One region of the Saccharothrix isguenensis genome, then DNA from elsewhere that is predicted to be linked to it. Evidence: riboswitches for the same ligand, from Rfam matches in the RefSeq annotation. Region 1 holds a riboswitch; each other region holds the start of a gene.

Region 1 (4,789 bases):
AGAAGCGAGAAGACGAGCGGACGCGCAGGAGTTGCCGGAGATCACCAGCTGACCACCGACATCGAACGTGCGCGCAGCCGGACTTCGCGCCTTCAGGAGGTATGGCACCCCGTGAACTCGTTCAACGAGGACACCGACTGGTTTACGCCCGTGCAGGTGGCGCCGACAGGCGTCGACGTCCTGGACAGACCCGGGCCGCCGTCCGAATGGGACACCGCGGTGTTCACCATCACGCCCGACGACGTGCTCGAAGTGCTCGGCCCGGACGCGGACGAGCTGCTGGCCGGCGCGAACGTCGACGTCGACGAGCTGATCCGGCTCATCAACGCCGAGACCACGTTCCTCCCCCCGATCACCATCCCCGACGAGGTCTCCCAGGACCGGGTCGCGGGCAGCATGGCCGCCGAGCAGCCGAGCGCCCCGCCCGCCGCACTGGTCGAAGCCGCGGGGAAGTGGAAGCGCCGCTTCCTGAAGGCCGCGGTCCTCACCGTGCTGGTGACCGTGTCCGGCGGTGGCGCCACCGCCATCGCGCTGGACAAGTCCGTCACGGTCGACGTCGACGGCGAGTCCAAGACCGTCCGCACCTACGAGTCCACCGTCGGCGAGATCCTCGCGGACGAGGGCATCACGATCGGCGCTCACGACACGCTCAGCCCGCGGCCCGAGGCGAAGGTCGGCGACGGCGGGAAGATCTCGCTGGACCGCGGCCGGCTGGTGAAGATGACGGTCGACGGCGAGCAGCGCGAGGGCTGGGTCCGCTCGGTCACCGTGGACGAGGCGCTGGACCAGCTCAAGGTCGACGACGAGGGCGCGTGGCTCTCCCACGACCGCAACATGGACGTGCCGCTCCAGGGCATCTCGCTGGAGGTCAAGAGCCTCAAGACCGTCACGGTCTACGACGGCGGCAACCCGCCCCGGCAGGTCCGGACGACCGCTGTGACCGTGAACGAGCTGCTGAAGAGCGAGAACCTGTCGCTCGGCCCGGACGACAAGCTCGAGACGGCGCTGGACCTGAAGGTCACGAGCGGCGCCGAGGTGCACATCACCCGCACCGGCGTGTCGGTGGTCAACGCGACGGAGGCCATCCAGCCGCCCGTCGAGGAGATCAAAGACGACACGATGATGAAGGGCCAGAAAGAGGTCGTCGAACCGGGCGAGGCCGGCGAGCAGATCGTCACCTACCGCGTCACGGTGAAGAACGGCGCCGAGACCGGCCGCGAGCGGCTGGGCGCGAAGGTCACCAAGGAGCCGAAGGCCAAGAAGGTCAAGATCGGCACCAAGGTCCCGCCCGACGGCGCGGTGTGGGACCGGCTGGCCCAGTGCGAGGCGACCGGCAACTGGGCCATCAACACCGGCAACGGCTACTACGGCGGCCTCCAGTTCAACAAGAGCACCTGGGACGCCTACGGCGGCAGCCAGTACGCCGCGTACCCGCACCAGGCGAGCCGCGAGCAGCAGATCGCGATCGCGACGAAGCTCCGCGACGCCCGCGGCGGCTACTCCGCGTGGCCCCACTGCCAGCAGAAGCTGGGCTTGCCGTAAGAATGCGTCCGTGACTGAGGATTCGACGTCGGCCGGATCGGGGAGCCACCTCCTCGGTCCGGCCGACGTCCGTCGGCTGGCGGCCGAGCTGGACATCCGGCCCACCAAGAAGCTCGGGCAGAACTTCGTGCACGACCCGAACACGGTGCGGCGGATCGTGGCCGCGGCCGGTCTGCGCGCCGACGACGTGGTGCTGGAGGTCGGCCCCGGCCTCGGCTCGCTGACGTTGGCGTTGCTGCCGTCGTGCCGGGCCCTGGTGGCCGTGGAGATCGACGGGGTGCTCGCGGACCGCCTGCCGGTGACGGTGGCCGAGCGCGCGCCCACGCTCGCCGACCGGCTGAGCGTCGTGCACGCCGATGCGATGCGCGTCACACCGTCCGACCTGCCCGTGGAGCCGACCGCCCTCGTGGCGAACCTGCCGTACAACGTGGCCGTGCCCGTGGTGCTGCACCTGCTGGCCGAGCTGCCGTCGTTGCGCACGGGCCTGGTGATGGTGCAGTCCGAGGTGGCCGACCGGATGGCCGCCGGGCCGGGCAGCAAGGTCTACGGCGTGCCCAGCGTGAAGCTCGCCTGGTACGCGGACGCGCGGCGGGCCGGTCCGGTGCCGCGCTCGGTGTTCTGGCCGGTGCCCAACGTGGACTCGGCGCTGGTCGCCTTCGAGCGGCACCCGCCGCTGTCCGGTGTGGACCAGAAGCAGCTGTTCTCGTTGGTGGACGCGGCTTTCGCGCAGCGGCGCAAGATGCTCCGGGGCGCCTTGTCCGGTTGGGCCGGTTCGGCGGCCGAGGCGCAGCGGCTGCTCGTCGAGGCGGGCGTCGATCCGGCGGTGCGCGGCGAACAACTGGGCGTCAGTGACTTCATCCGGATAGCCGAGGCCGCTTCCGCCCGCTAGACGATGATCTTTCGGCTGAAAGTGTGATCTGCCGGACGATCCCGTTTCAGGCTTGCGTCGATCGGGTCTCGTCAGGTCTACTCGTGTTGCCATCCCGAGCGGCTGAGAGACCTGGCTCTACGACGCCGCAGCAACCACCCCTCCACGGGGGCAGGTGCTTCCGCCAGGATCGATGGAGGATCACGTGCCCAGGATGCGAATGCTCACCCGCCGGCGGGTAGTCGACCACGGCCGCCGCACGTCTTCGGCCTGTCGCAGCTTCGCCAAGCCCTAGGCGCCTTCGAATCCTCGCGTCCTCTCGCGGGACACCCTTCTGAGCTGAGCCGCCGGTCCGGCACGCCCTGAGCGTGCCCGGCCGCCCGCAGTCGTGGAGCGAAACGTGATCACTGTCGAGAACCTCACCAAGACCTTCCCCGGGAGTACCGGGCAGGTTCGCGCGCTGGACGGCGTGAACCTGGACGTCGCCGCGGGCACCGTCCTCGGTGTCGTCGGCCCCAGCGGTTCGGGCAAGTCCACCCTCGCCCGGTGCGTCGGGCTGCTGGAGCGCCCGGACAGCGGCTCCATCCGCGTCGACGGCACCGACCTCGTCTCGCTCGACGGCATCGCGCTGCGCGCCGCCCGCCGGCAGATCGGCGTTGTGCCGCAAGGGGATTCCCTGCTCCGCCAGCGCACCGCCGCGGGCAACGTCGCGCTGCCGCTGGAGGCCGCGGGCGTCGCCGGGCCGCAGCGCCGCAACCGGGTCGCCGAACTCCTCGACCTGGTCGGCCTGACCGACAAGGCCGGCGCGTACCCGGACCAGCTGTCCGGTGGCCAGCGCCAGCGGATCGCGGTCGCCAGGGCGCTCGCCGCGTCGCCGTCCGTGCTGCTGGCCGACGAGCCGACGTCCGCGCTCGACCCCGACACCACCGGCTCGGTGCTCGCCGTGCTGGACCGGGCACGGGCCGAACTGGGCGTCACGGTGCTCGTGGTCACGCACGACATGGGAGTGGTCCGGCGGATCTGCGACGACGTCGCGGTGCTGGAGAACGGCCGGGTCGTGGAGCACGGCAAGGTGCTCGACCTGGTGTCCGACGCCGCCAGCCGCACGGCCGCCTCGCTGCTGCCCGCCGTGGACCAGAACCCGGCTCTCGAAGGCTCGTTCGACCGGGTCGCGGACATCGTGCTCGTCGGCTTCGCGGCCGTCGGCGCCCTGCTGCCCGAGGCGACCAGCCGGTTCGGCGTCGACCTGAACCTGTTGGGCGGCGGCCTGACCAGGCTGGGGGAGACCCCGGTCGCGCGGTTCCGGGTCGGGCTGAAGGGCGAGCGCGCGGACTCGGCGCTGGAGTGGATCTCGGAGGCGGGCGGCTCGGTGCGGCGGACCCTGGCAGGACCTCAGGGAGTAGCTGCGTGAGGTCCGCAACACCCTGGTCGGAGGTCTTCGACCAACTGCTCGTCGCCACCGGTGAGACGTTGTACATGGTGGTGGTCTCCACCGTCATCGCGGTCCTGCTCGGCACACCCGTCGGCATCTGGCTCCAGCTCACCGCCCCCGGTGGGCTGAGGCCGAGGCCGGTGCTCCACAAGGTCCTCGGGTTCGTGGTGGACCTCGGCCGCTCCATGCCGTTCCTGGTCCTGCTGGTCGTGCTCACGTCGCTGACCAGGCTGCTGCTCAGCAGCACGATCGGGCCCACGGCGGCGATCGTGCCGCTGTCGGTCGGCGCGATCCCGTTCGTCGGCCGGCTGGTCCAGAACGTGCTGTCCGAGGTGCACGTGTCGGTGGTCGAGGCCGCCGTCACGACCGGGTCGTCCACGCTGCGGATCGTGCGCAGCGTGCTGCTCCGCGAGTCGGCCCCCGCCCTGGTCAACGCCGTGGGCGTGACGGCGATCGCGCTGCTCGGCTACTCGGCCATGGCCGGGGTGGTCGGCGGCGGCGGACTCGGCGACCTCGCCGTGCGGATGGGCTACCAGCGGTTCAACGACCGCTACCTGTGGAGCACGGTCGTCGTGCTGGCCGTCATCGCCACCGCGATCCAGCTCGTCACCAACCGCGTCGCGCGCGGCGTCGACCGCCGGCGCACCACCTCTGTCTGAATCTCTTCCCGCAAGACTCTCCCAAAAGGAACGACATGCGTATTCGTGCTGCCCTCGTCGCCGTGCTGCTGACCGCGGTGGGCTGCGGAAGTGGCGACACCGGCGCCGCCTCGGACCCGGACGCGGCCCTGAGGATCGGCGTCAGCCCCGTCCCGCACGCCCAGGTGTTGCGCTACGTGGCGGACAACCTGGCCGCGTCGAAGGGCTTGGAGATCGAGGTCGTCGAGTTCACCGACTACGTGCAGCCGAACACCGCGCTGGTGGACGGGTCGCTCGACGGCAACTACT
Region 2 (4,789 bases), 2.2 Mb from region 1:
GCCAACGAGGCCGTGCGCAGAGCGCTGGCCAAGGCGTTCGGCGTGCGGAAGCAGGACGTCGAGGTGATCGCGGGCGAGCGGGGCCGGGACAAGGTCGTCCGGATCGACCCGGCGCCGGTCGACGCCGCGGACGTGCTGGCCCGCCTCCTCGACGGCCGGCCGCACGGGTGATCTTCGCCAAGTGCCGCCGCGTGCTGTTCCGGATTCGTCCATTTCGGTGTCACCAGGGAGAATGACCCGGCGGGTGATGACGGCGGGGACCGACGCGTGGAGGCCGAGTGGGCGGTGTGACGGGCTTCCTCGGCATCGCCGCCACGGTTCTGCTGCTCTCGGTCATCGCGGTCAGGGTGTCGATCCGGCTCGGTCTGCCGTCCCTCCTGCTGTACCTCGGCATCGGCTTGCTGCTCGGCGAGGCCGTGGTCGGCATCCAGTTCGAGGACGCCGACCTGACCCGGTCGCTGGGCACGGCCGCGCTCGTGCTGATCCTCACCGAGGGTGGTCTCACCAGCAGGTGGAGCGAGGTGCGGCCCGCGCTCGGCCTGGGCATCGCGCTGTCCACGGTGTCCGTCGCCGTGAGCATCGCGGTCACCGGGTTCGCGCTGCACTTCCTGCTCGACATGGACTGGCGCACCGCGTTGCTGTGGGGCGCGGTGCTGTCGTCCACCGACGCCGCGGCGGTGTTCAGCGTGCTGCGCGGGGTCGGTGTGGGCAAGCGGCTCATCGGTCCGCTGGAGCTGGAGTCCGGTATCAACGACGCGCCGGTGTACATCGCCGTCGTGCTGCTGGCCGCGCCCGAGCCGATCACGTGGACCGCACCGCTGCTGATGGCCTACGAGCTGATCGCCGGTGCGGTGATCGGCATCGTGCTCGGCTGGCTGGGCGGCGTCGGACTGCGCCGCGCCGCACTGCCCGCCACGGGGCTGTACCCGCTGGCCACGATCGCGGTGTGCCTGCTCGCCTACACCGTGGGCGACGTCGCGCACGCGTCCGGTTTCCTCGCCGTCTACATCGCCGCGCTGGTGCTCGGCAACGCCCGGCTGCCGCACCGGGCGGACACCCTGTCGTTCGCCGAGGGGCTGGGCTGGGTCGCGCAGATCGGCCTGTTCGTGCTGCTCGGCCTGTACGCGTCGCCCGGCAGGCTGCTCCAGGCGCTGGTGCCGGCGCTGGTCGCGGGAGCCGTGCTGGTGCTGCTGGCCCGGCCGCTGTCGGTGCTGTGCGCGGCACTGCCGTTCCGGGTGCCTTGGCGGGAACAGGTCTTCATCTCGTGGTCCGGGCTGCGCGGCGCGGTGCCGATCGTGTTCGCCCTGATCCCGCTGATCCAGGGCGTGCCGGGCGCGCAACAGCTGGTCGACGCGGTGTTCGTGCTGGTCGTGGTGCTGACCCTGGTGCAGGGGACGACCCTGCCGTGGCTCGCCAAGTGGCTGAAGCTGGTCAAGTCCGGTGAGGCGCAGGAGGTCCAGGTCGACTCGTCGGCGTTGGACGAGCTGGGCGCGGAGCTCCTCCAGATCCGCATCCAGCGCGGCTCCAAGCTGCACGGCGTCTACCTGTCGGAACTGCGGCTGCCGCCGGGCTCGTCGGTGAGCCTCGTGGTGCGGGAGGACAACGGCTTCACGCCGGAGCCGACGACCCGGTTGCAGGAGCACGACCAGCTGCTGGTCGTGTGCACGGAGGCCATGCGCACGGCGACCGAGCAGCGCATCCGGGCCGTGGACCGGGCCGGCCGGTTCGCCCGCTGGAAGGGCGACGTCGGCCTGCCGTGACCGGGTCTCCCAGGATGTGAACGCCCTCGACGTGAGCGCGCGCACCGGGTTACCTTCGACGTGAAGGTCATGAGTGCCAGCGACAAGCCCGGGCTTGCTGGCCGGCAACCCTCCTCCGCGGTGGGGTGCCCCCGGTGAGGACCTGGCCTGGCGCGCAGGGCGCCCGGCAAGCGCGGGCTCCCCCTCCGGCGGGGTCCCGGACCCCCGGAGGGCGTCATGACCGTCGCAGTGTCCCGAATCCCCGTCGCCGCACTGCCGCGCGTCGTCGGTTCCAGCCTGCGCGTGCCGTTGGTGACCGGTGAGCGCGTCGAGTACGCGAACCTGGACCACGCGGCCAGCGCGCCGTGCCTGGAGCAGGTCCGTGACGCCGTGGACGAGCTGCTGCCCTGGTACGCCAGCGTGCACCGGGGCGCCGGCTTCGCGTCCCAGGTCAGCACCAAGGTCTACGAGCAGGCCCGCACGTCCGTCCGCCGCTTCCTCGGCGCCCGTGGCACCGATGCCGTCGTCTTCACCCGCAACACCACCGACGCGCTGAACCTGCTGGCCAGGAGCGTGCCGAAGCGCACCGCCGTGATCCTGTTCGACACCGAGCACCACGCCGCGCTGTTGCCGTGGCGCGGCCCGAACGTCCACCGCCTGAGGACCCCCGCCTCGCCCGCCACGGCGGTGCTGGAGCTGGACCGGGCGCTGCGCGAGGCGCCGGTCGGCCCCCGCCTGGTCGTGGTGACCGGCGCGTCGAACGTCACCGGCGAGCTGTGGCCGGTCGCGGAACTGGCCCGGGTCGCCCGCCGGCACGGCGCCCGGATCGCCCTGGACGCCGCCCAGCTCGCACCGCACCGGCCGATCGACGTGCGCGCGCTCGACGTCGACTACACGGTGCTGTCCGGGCACAAGGTCTACGCGCCGTTCGGCGCCGGTGCCCTGGTCGGCCGGTCCGACTGGTTGCAGGCCGCCGAGCCGTACCTGGTGGGCGGCGGTGCGACGACCCGCGTCACGGACCACGGCGACCGGCTGGGCGTGGCCTGGTCCGCGGTGCCCGAGCGGCACGAGGCCGGCACGCCGAACGTGGTGGGCGTGCACGCCCTGGCCGTGGCCTGCGACGTGCTCGGTCGGCACTGGGAGCAGACCGCCGAGCACGAGCGCACGCTCCTGGCCCGGCTCCGCGCCGGGCTGTCGACCGTTCCCGGCGTGCGCGAGCTGGCCCTCTTCGGCGTCGAGCACGACCGGGTGGGCGTGGTGAGCTTCACGGTCGGCGGTCAGGACGTCGGCTACCTCGCCGCCGCGCTGTCCGCCGAGCACGGCATAGGCGTGCGTGACGGCGCGTTCTGCGCGCACGTCGCCGTGCACCGGCTCGCGCACGGCGAGCGCGCGCTGCGGGCGTCCATCGGCCTGGGCACGACCGAGGAGCACGTGGACCGCTTCGTGGCCGCCCTGCGCACGCTCGTCACCGAGGGCTCGCGGTGGGAGTACGAGGTCCGCGACGGCCGCTGGGCGCCGCTGAACGACGAGCGCGCGCTCCCGCCGTTCCTGCTCTGACCTGCATGCTGGACAATGGTCCGGTGAGCACCGATCCCAACACCGAGCCGGACACGCCGGACCAGCCGGACGCACCGCTGCCCAAGCGACGGGTCCTCCTGCTGGCCGTCATCGCACCGCTCGTGTTGGCCGTCGACCTGGTCACCAAGATCCTCGCGGTGGAGCACCTGGAGGGGCGCGAGCCGATCGAGCTGTTCGGCGGGCTCGTCTACCTGCCGCTGATCCGCAACACGGGTGCCGCGTTCGGCCTGGCCGAGGGCTGGACGGTGGCCCTCGCGCTGATCGCGTTCGGCGTGGTCGGGTTCATCCTGTGGATCGCGCGCCGGCTGCGGTCGATCGGCTGGGCCATCGGCCTCGGCCTGGTCCTCGGCGGCGCGATGGGCAACCTGGTGGACCGCATCTTCCGCAGTCCCGGCCCGCTGCGCGGCGGCGTGGTCGACTTCATCTCGGTGCTCGACCCGTGGGGGAACTTCTTCCCGGTGTTCAACGTGGCGGACTCCGCCATCTGCGTGGGCGGCGGCGTGATCGTGCTGATGGCGCTGCTCCAACGTGACTACGACGGTACGCGCGTGGAGAAGCCCGCGGCCAAGAAGGCGGGCGCATGAGCGGCTATCGGACCCTTCCCGTTCCGGACGGCCTGGACGGGATGAGGGTCGACGCCGGCCTCGCCAAGCTCCTCGGCCTGTCCCGCACGGTGGTCGTCGGGTTGACCGAGTCGGGCGACGTGCTGCTGGACGGGCAGCCCGCGGGCAAGTCGGACCGGCTGATCGCGGGCTCGGTGCTGGAGGTCACCCTCCCCGAGCCCGAGCGGCCGGTCCAGGTGCAGGTCATGCCGGTGGAAGGCCTGGAGATCCTGCACCAGGACGACGACGTGATCGTGGTGGACAAGCCGGTCGGCGTGGCCGTCCACCCCAGCCCCGGCTGGACCGGTCCGACCGTGGTCGGCGGCCTGGCCGCGGCCGGCATCCGGATCGCCACGTCGGGCGCGGCCGAGCGCCAGGGCGTCGTGCACCGGCTGGACGTCGGCACGACCGGCGTCATGGTGGTGGCGAAGAGCGAGCACGCCTACTCGGCGTTGAAGCACGCGTTCAAGGAACGCACCGTCGACAAGCTCTACCACGCGCTCGTGCAGGGGCACCCGGACCCGATCAAGGGCACCATCGACGCCCCGATCGACCGGCACCCGAAGCACGACTACAAGTTCGCCGTGATGGCCAACGGCAAGCCCAGCATCACGCACTACGAGGTGGTGGAGGCCTTCCGGGCCGCGTCACTGCTCGACGTGCACCTGGAAACCGGCCGCACGCACCAGATCCGGGTGCACTTCTCCGCGCTGCGGCACCCGTGCGTGGGCGACCTGACCTACGGCGCCGACCCGTCGCTGGCCAAGCGGCTCGGCGTGACCCGGCAGTGGCTGCACGCCCGGACGCTCGGCTTCCACCACCCGGCCGACGGTCAGTGGGTCTCGTACACCAGCGAGTACCCGGACGACC
Region 3 (4,789 bases), 750 kb from region 1:
GCGGTCGGGTGGCCGAGCGGGTGGGCCGGTGGGGCGTTGCTGGCCGGGGTGCTGGTGCTCGGCTACGCGGTCACCAGGCTGCGTCGGATCCGGACGTTGGTCCTGGCGGTCCTGGTCGGCGCGGTGGTGGTGGTCGTGCCGCTGGGCGTGATCTCGCCCGGTTGGCCGGTGGACGGCTGGTCGGTGGTGGCGTGCGACGTCGGACAGGGCGACGCGGTGGTCCTCGCCACCGCCGAGCGCGACCGGGCGGTGTTGGTCGACACGGGGCCGGACCCGGTGCCGGTGCTGTCCTGCCTGCGGCGGCTCGGGGTGCGGCGCATCCCGCTGGTGGTGCTGAGCCATCTGCACGCCGACCACGTCGGCGGGCTGGCCGCGGTGTTGGCGGATCGGGGTGTGGGCGCGGTGGCGGTGGGGCCTTCGCGGCAGCCGGAGTGGGCGTGGAAGGAGGTGCGGGAACGGGCGAGGAAAGCAGGCGTGCGCTTGGTCGAGCTGGAGGCCGGGCAACGGTTGAGCTGGCCGGGTCTGGACCTGGACGTGCTTGGTCCACGCGCGGACCCGGCGGATGGGACGAAGACCAACACCGCGGTCAACGACGCGTCGCTGGTGCTGCGCGCCTCCACCGCGGCCGGGCGGGTGCTGCTGACCGGCGACATCGAGTTGGCCGGGCAGGCGGACCTGCTCGGCGGGCACGTCGACTTGCGGGCCGACGTGCTGAAAGTGCCACACCACGGATCGAGGTACTCCTCGCCGGCGTTCCTCGCGGCGGTCCGGCCGCGGATCGCCTTGGTGAGCGTCGGCGCGGGCAACCGCTACGGCCACCCCAGCGGAGTGCTGGTCGACGCGTTGACGAGGCACGGCGCGCTGGTGTTGCGCACCGATCGTGACGGCGACACCGCCGTCCTGGCCGGCCCGGACGGGCCGCGGGTCGCCCGCAGGGGTGGCGACTCATCCGATCACGGACAAGGGGAGAACAACGATGAGGAACAACGACGTCTGGATCCGGCTGCACTCGGGCTGGGTGCGACAGGCGGGCAACCAGGCGGTGGCGTGGGCGCTGTGGCAGCCCGGCTACACCGCCGAACCGTGGCCGCGAGACGAACTGCGGCCCGCCTTCACCTATTACGTCTGCGAGGACCTACCCGGCGGCGCCCGCGGCATCGTCTCCAGGGCGACCGTCACCGGCGTCATCCGCATGGCGCAGGTGCCCTCCGCCGACACCGCTTACCGCCTGGTCTCCGACGCCCTGTTCGACGACGACCTGGCCATACCGCCGGAGGAGTGGCACGCCGAGCGCTACAACCAGGAGAAGGCGAAACGCCCGTGGCCCCAGATGCTCACCGCGTGGCGCGTCGTCACGGAACAGGTCGGACCACACGTCCTGCCGGAACTGGCGGCCTTCCCCCGAACAGGCTGGCTGCGCTCCTCCAGCATCGCCCTGTGACCGCGCTGCGGGCGGACCGGCGCACTCCGGACGCACCAGGCACCGGGCCTGCCGTGGCTGGACCTGCCAGGGTCGGACCTGCCGGGGCCTGGTCGATGACCAAGCCCCGGTCCGCCGAACCAAGTCGTGCTGAACCGCGCCTTGCTGAACCCCGTCGTGGAGGGCTCAGTTCTGGAGGGCCTTCAGCACGGCCTCCGCCGACGGCGGGACGTTGGCCCTCGGGCCGACTCGGTCGCCCAGGGCGTCCAGGGTCTTGAGGCCGTCACCGGTGATCAGCAGGACGGTCTCGCCGTCCGGGTCCAGCCGGCCGGTCTCGACGAGCTTCTTCGCGGTCGCCACGGTGACACCGCCGGCGGTCTCCGCGAAGATCCCCTCGGTCTTGGCCAGCAGGCGGATGCCTTCGACGACCTCTTCGTCGGTGACGTCCTCGATCGCGCCGTTGGTGCGGCGGACGGCGTCCAGCACGTAAGGGCCGTCCGCCGGTGCGCCGATCGCCAGCGACCGGGCGATGGTGTCCGGGCGGACCGGGGTGACGACGTCCAAGCCGGACTTGAAGGCGGCCGCGACGGGGGAGCAGCCGGTGGCCTGGGCGCCGAACACCCGGTACGGGGTCTCCTCGACCAGGTCGAGGCTGCCCAGCTCGCGGAACGCCTTGTCGACCTTGGTCAGCTGGGAACCGGACGCGATGGGCACCACGACCTGGTCGGGCAGCCGCCAGCCGAGCTGTTCGGCGACCTCGTAGCCCAGCGTCTTGGAACCCTCGGCGTAGTAGGGCCGGACGTTGACGTTGACGAACGCCCAGTCCTCGTGCTCGGCGGCCAGTTCCTGGGCCAGCCGGTTCACGTCGTCGTAGTTGCCGTCGACGGTGATCAGGTCGCCGCCGTAGACAGCGGTCATCAGGATCTTCGCCCGCTCCAGGGAGGAGGGCACCAGGACCACCGACTGCCAGCCGGCACGGGCGGCCGCGGCGGCGACGGCGTTGGCCAGGTTCCCGGTGGACGGGCAGGCCAGCACCGTGAAGCCCAGCTCGCGGGCGGCGGCGAGGGCGACGCCGACGACGCGGTCCTTGAACGAGTGGGTCGGGTTGCCGGTGTCGTCCTTCACCCACACCTTGCGCAGGCCCAGTGCCTTGGCGAGGCGGTCCGCCTCGACCAGGCGGGTGCCGCCGGGGTCGGTGTTGGGGTGCGCCTGGACGTCGGACGGCACGGGCAGCAGGCCGCGGTAGCGCCAGATGGACCGGGGACCGGCTTCGATGTCCTCGCGACGGACCCGGCCGAAGTCGTAGGCCACTTCCAGCGGCCCGAAACACTCCATGCAGGCGTATTCGGGGGCGAGCGGCGTCTCGTGCCCGCATTCACGGCAGGACAGCGCCCGAGCCGGGCCGAGGTCGAAGGAGGTGGTGGCCGAAGGCACACTGACAGCAGTCATCGCGAGGTATCTCCTCATCTTTCCCGCGTTGCGGGTCGGAATTGGCACCGTGATTGCCGGCGCGCGCTGGGAAGCGCACGCTGAACAACGGGTTGCCGGGGCTTCTTCGGGCCGATCCCTCTGCCCCTCTGGATGAGCGGTATTCAGTTGTAGCTTCAAGCTACGGCACGATCCCGACCCTCAGCCAGACACGTCCACCATCCGGACGCCCGTCGCGCGTGGGAGGATCGCGCCGTGAGTTCGCCCGCTGAGACGACCGACGCTGTGCACCTGATCGTCGGCGAGGAGGAGTTGCTGGTCGAGCGCGCTGTGCGCGGCGCGTTGGACGCGGTGCGCAAAGCCGATCCGCAGGCCGACCTGACCCGCGTTCGCGTGACCGATCTCACCCCGCCTGAGCTGGCCGAACTGGTGAGCCCCTCGCTGTTCGCCGAGGGCCGGGTGATCGCGCTGGAGGCGGCGCAGGAGATCGGCAAGGAGATCGCCGACGTGGTGGTCGCCTACGCCAAGGCTCCGGCGGAGGGTGTGACGCTGGTCGTCATCCACACCGGCGGCGGGCGCAGCAAGGTCGCCAAGGACCTGCCCGCGGCGCTGCGCAAGGCCGGCGCGAGGGTGACCGAGTGCCCGAAGATGACCAAGGCCGCGGACCGCGAGGCGTTCGTGCGCAACGAGATCCGGTCGGCGGGCGGCAAGACCGATCCCGAGGCCGTGGCGGTGCTGATCGAGGCGGTCGGGTCGGACCTGCGCGAGCTGGCGGCGGCGTCGTCGCAGCTCGTCGCCGACACGGCGGGCAAGGTCGACGCCGAGGCGGTCCGCCGCTACCACCGCGGCCGGGCCGAGGTGACGGGGTTCGCGGTCGCGGAGAAGGCCGTGGTGGGTGACCGGGCCGGAGCCCTGGAGGCGTTGCGCTGGGCGATGCAGCTCGGCGTGCCGCACGTGCTGGTCGCCGATGCGCTGGCCGACGCCGTGCGCACGGTCGCGCGGGTGTCCGCGGTGGGTCGGGGCGACCCGAACAGGTTGGCGGGCGAGCTGGGCATGCCGCCGTGGAAGATCAGGAAGGCCCAGGGGCAGACGCGCGGCTGGGACGACCGGGGGCTCGCCGCGGCCATGACCGTGGTCGCCGACCTGAACGCCGACGTGAAGGGTGTCGCGGCCGACCCGAGCTACGCCCTGGAGCGCGCGGTGTTGAAGATCGTCACGGCGCACGGGCGGCGTTGACCACAGCGACCCACAGCGCACAAGCACAACGAAGCAGAAGCGCCGCCCACCCCGTGCGGGGGAGCGGCGCTTCTGCGTGAAGGAGGACCAGATCAGATCTGGTTGGCCCGCCGGGCGAGCGCCGACTTCTTGTTGGCGGCCTGGTTGGCGTGGATCACGCCCTTGGAGACGGCCTTGTCGAGCTTGCGGGAGGCCTCCTGCACCAGCGCGACTGCCTTCTCCTTGTCACCGGCGTCGGCGGCCTCACGGAACTTGCGAATGGCGGTCTTGAGCGACGACTTGACGGCCTTGTTGCGCAGGCGCGCCTTCTCGTTGGTCTTGATCCGCTTCATCTGGGACTTGATGTTCGCCACGCGAAAGCCACCTTTTCTCGGTCTCGGAGTCGTACCGCGCTTGTCACCGGCTCCGCCCCACGAGGGGGCGGTTTTCCTCCACAGCGGAATGCCGCGCGGGTACGGCCGAGAAGGATATCAGGGCAGCTCACCGCACCGTGAACCGAGCCCTCTCGTCGCCGACCAGGACCTCGTAGGCGCCCTTCGCGACCTCGGGCTTCCCGCCGCCGTCCATGTCGCCGGCGGTCACCGCGAGGCGCTTCACGTCGAACGTCACGTCGACCGCCCGCTCCTCACCGGCCTTCAGCTCGACCCGGGTGAACCCGACCAGGCGCTGGTAGGGCGTCAGCACCTTGCTCACGGGCTGGTGCAC

Evidence for each region. A riboswitch is a leader RNA that binds a small molecule or an ion and turns the genes downstream of it on or off. The one in region 1 is predicted to bind S-adenosylmethionine.
Region 2: it holds a riboswitch for S-adenosylmethionine, as region 1 does, so the genes downstream of both, ACRAKI_RS28880 (aminotransferase class V-fold PLP-dependent enzyme) here and ACRAKI_RS03260 (methionine ABC transporter ATP-binding protein) in region 1, are expected to answer to the same signal.
Region 3: it holds a riboswitch for S-adenosylmethionine, as region 1 does, so the genes downstream of both, thrC (threonine synthase) here and ACRAKI_RS03260 (methionine ABC transporter ATP-binding protein) in region 1, are expected to answer to the same signal.

Annotation. Positions count from the first base shown of each region.
Region 1 is NZ_CP193626.1:650,912-655,700, forward strand. It holds gene ACRAKI_RS03250 (transglycosylase family protein) at 112-1,542, shown strand; gene rsmA (16S rRNA (adenine(1518)-N(6)/adenine(1519)-N(6))-dimethyltransferase RsmA) at 1,553-2,431, shown strand; SAM riboswitch class I at 2,518-2,610, shown strand; gene ACRAKI_RS03260 (methionine ABC transporter ATP-binding protein) at 2,811-3,821, shown strand; gene ACRAKI_RS03265 (methionine ABC transporter permease) at 3,818-4,501, shown strand; gene ACRAKI_RS03270 (MetQ/NlpA family ABC transporter substrate-binding protein) at 4,537-4,789, shown strand, end outside.
Region 2 is NZ_CP193626.1:6,475,516-6,480,304, reverse strand. It holds gene ACRAKI_RS28890 (DUF167 domain-containing protein) at 1-171, shown strand, start outside; gene ACRAKI_RS28885 (potassium/proton antiporter) at 288-1,760, shown strand; SAM riboswitch class IV at 1,826-1,939, shown strand; gene ACRAKI_RS28880 (aminotransferase class V-fold PLP-dependent enzyme) at 1,977-3,296, shown strand; gene lspA (signal peptidase II) at 3,320-3,901, shown strand; gene ACRAKI_RS28870 (RluA family pseudouridine synthase) at 3,898-4,789, shown strand, end outside.
Region 3 is NZ_CP193626.1:1,400,856-1,405,644, forward strand. It holds partial or broken gene ACRAKI_RS06770 (DNA internalization-related competence protein ComEC/Rec2) at 1-939, shown strand, start outside; gene thrC (threonine synthase) at 1,607-2,869, opposite strand; SAM riboswitch class I at 2,881-3,008, opposite strand; gene holA (DNA polymerase III subunit delta) at 3,104-4,084, shown strand; gene rpsT (30S ribosomal protein S20) at 4,177-4,437, opposite strand; gene ACRAKI_RS06790 (glycoside hydrolase family 3 N-terminal domain-containing protein) at 4,565-4,789, opposite strand, start outside.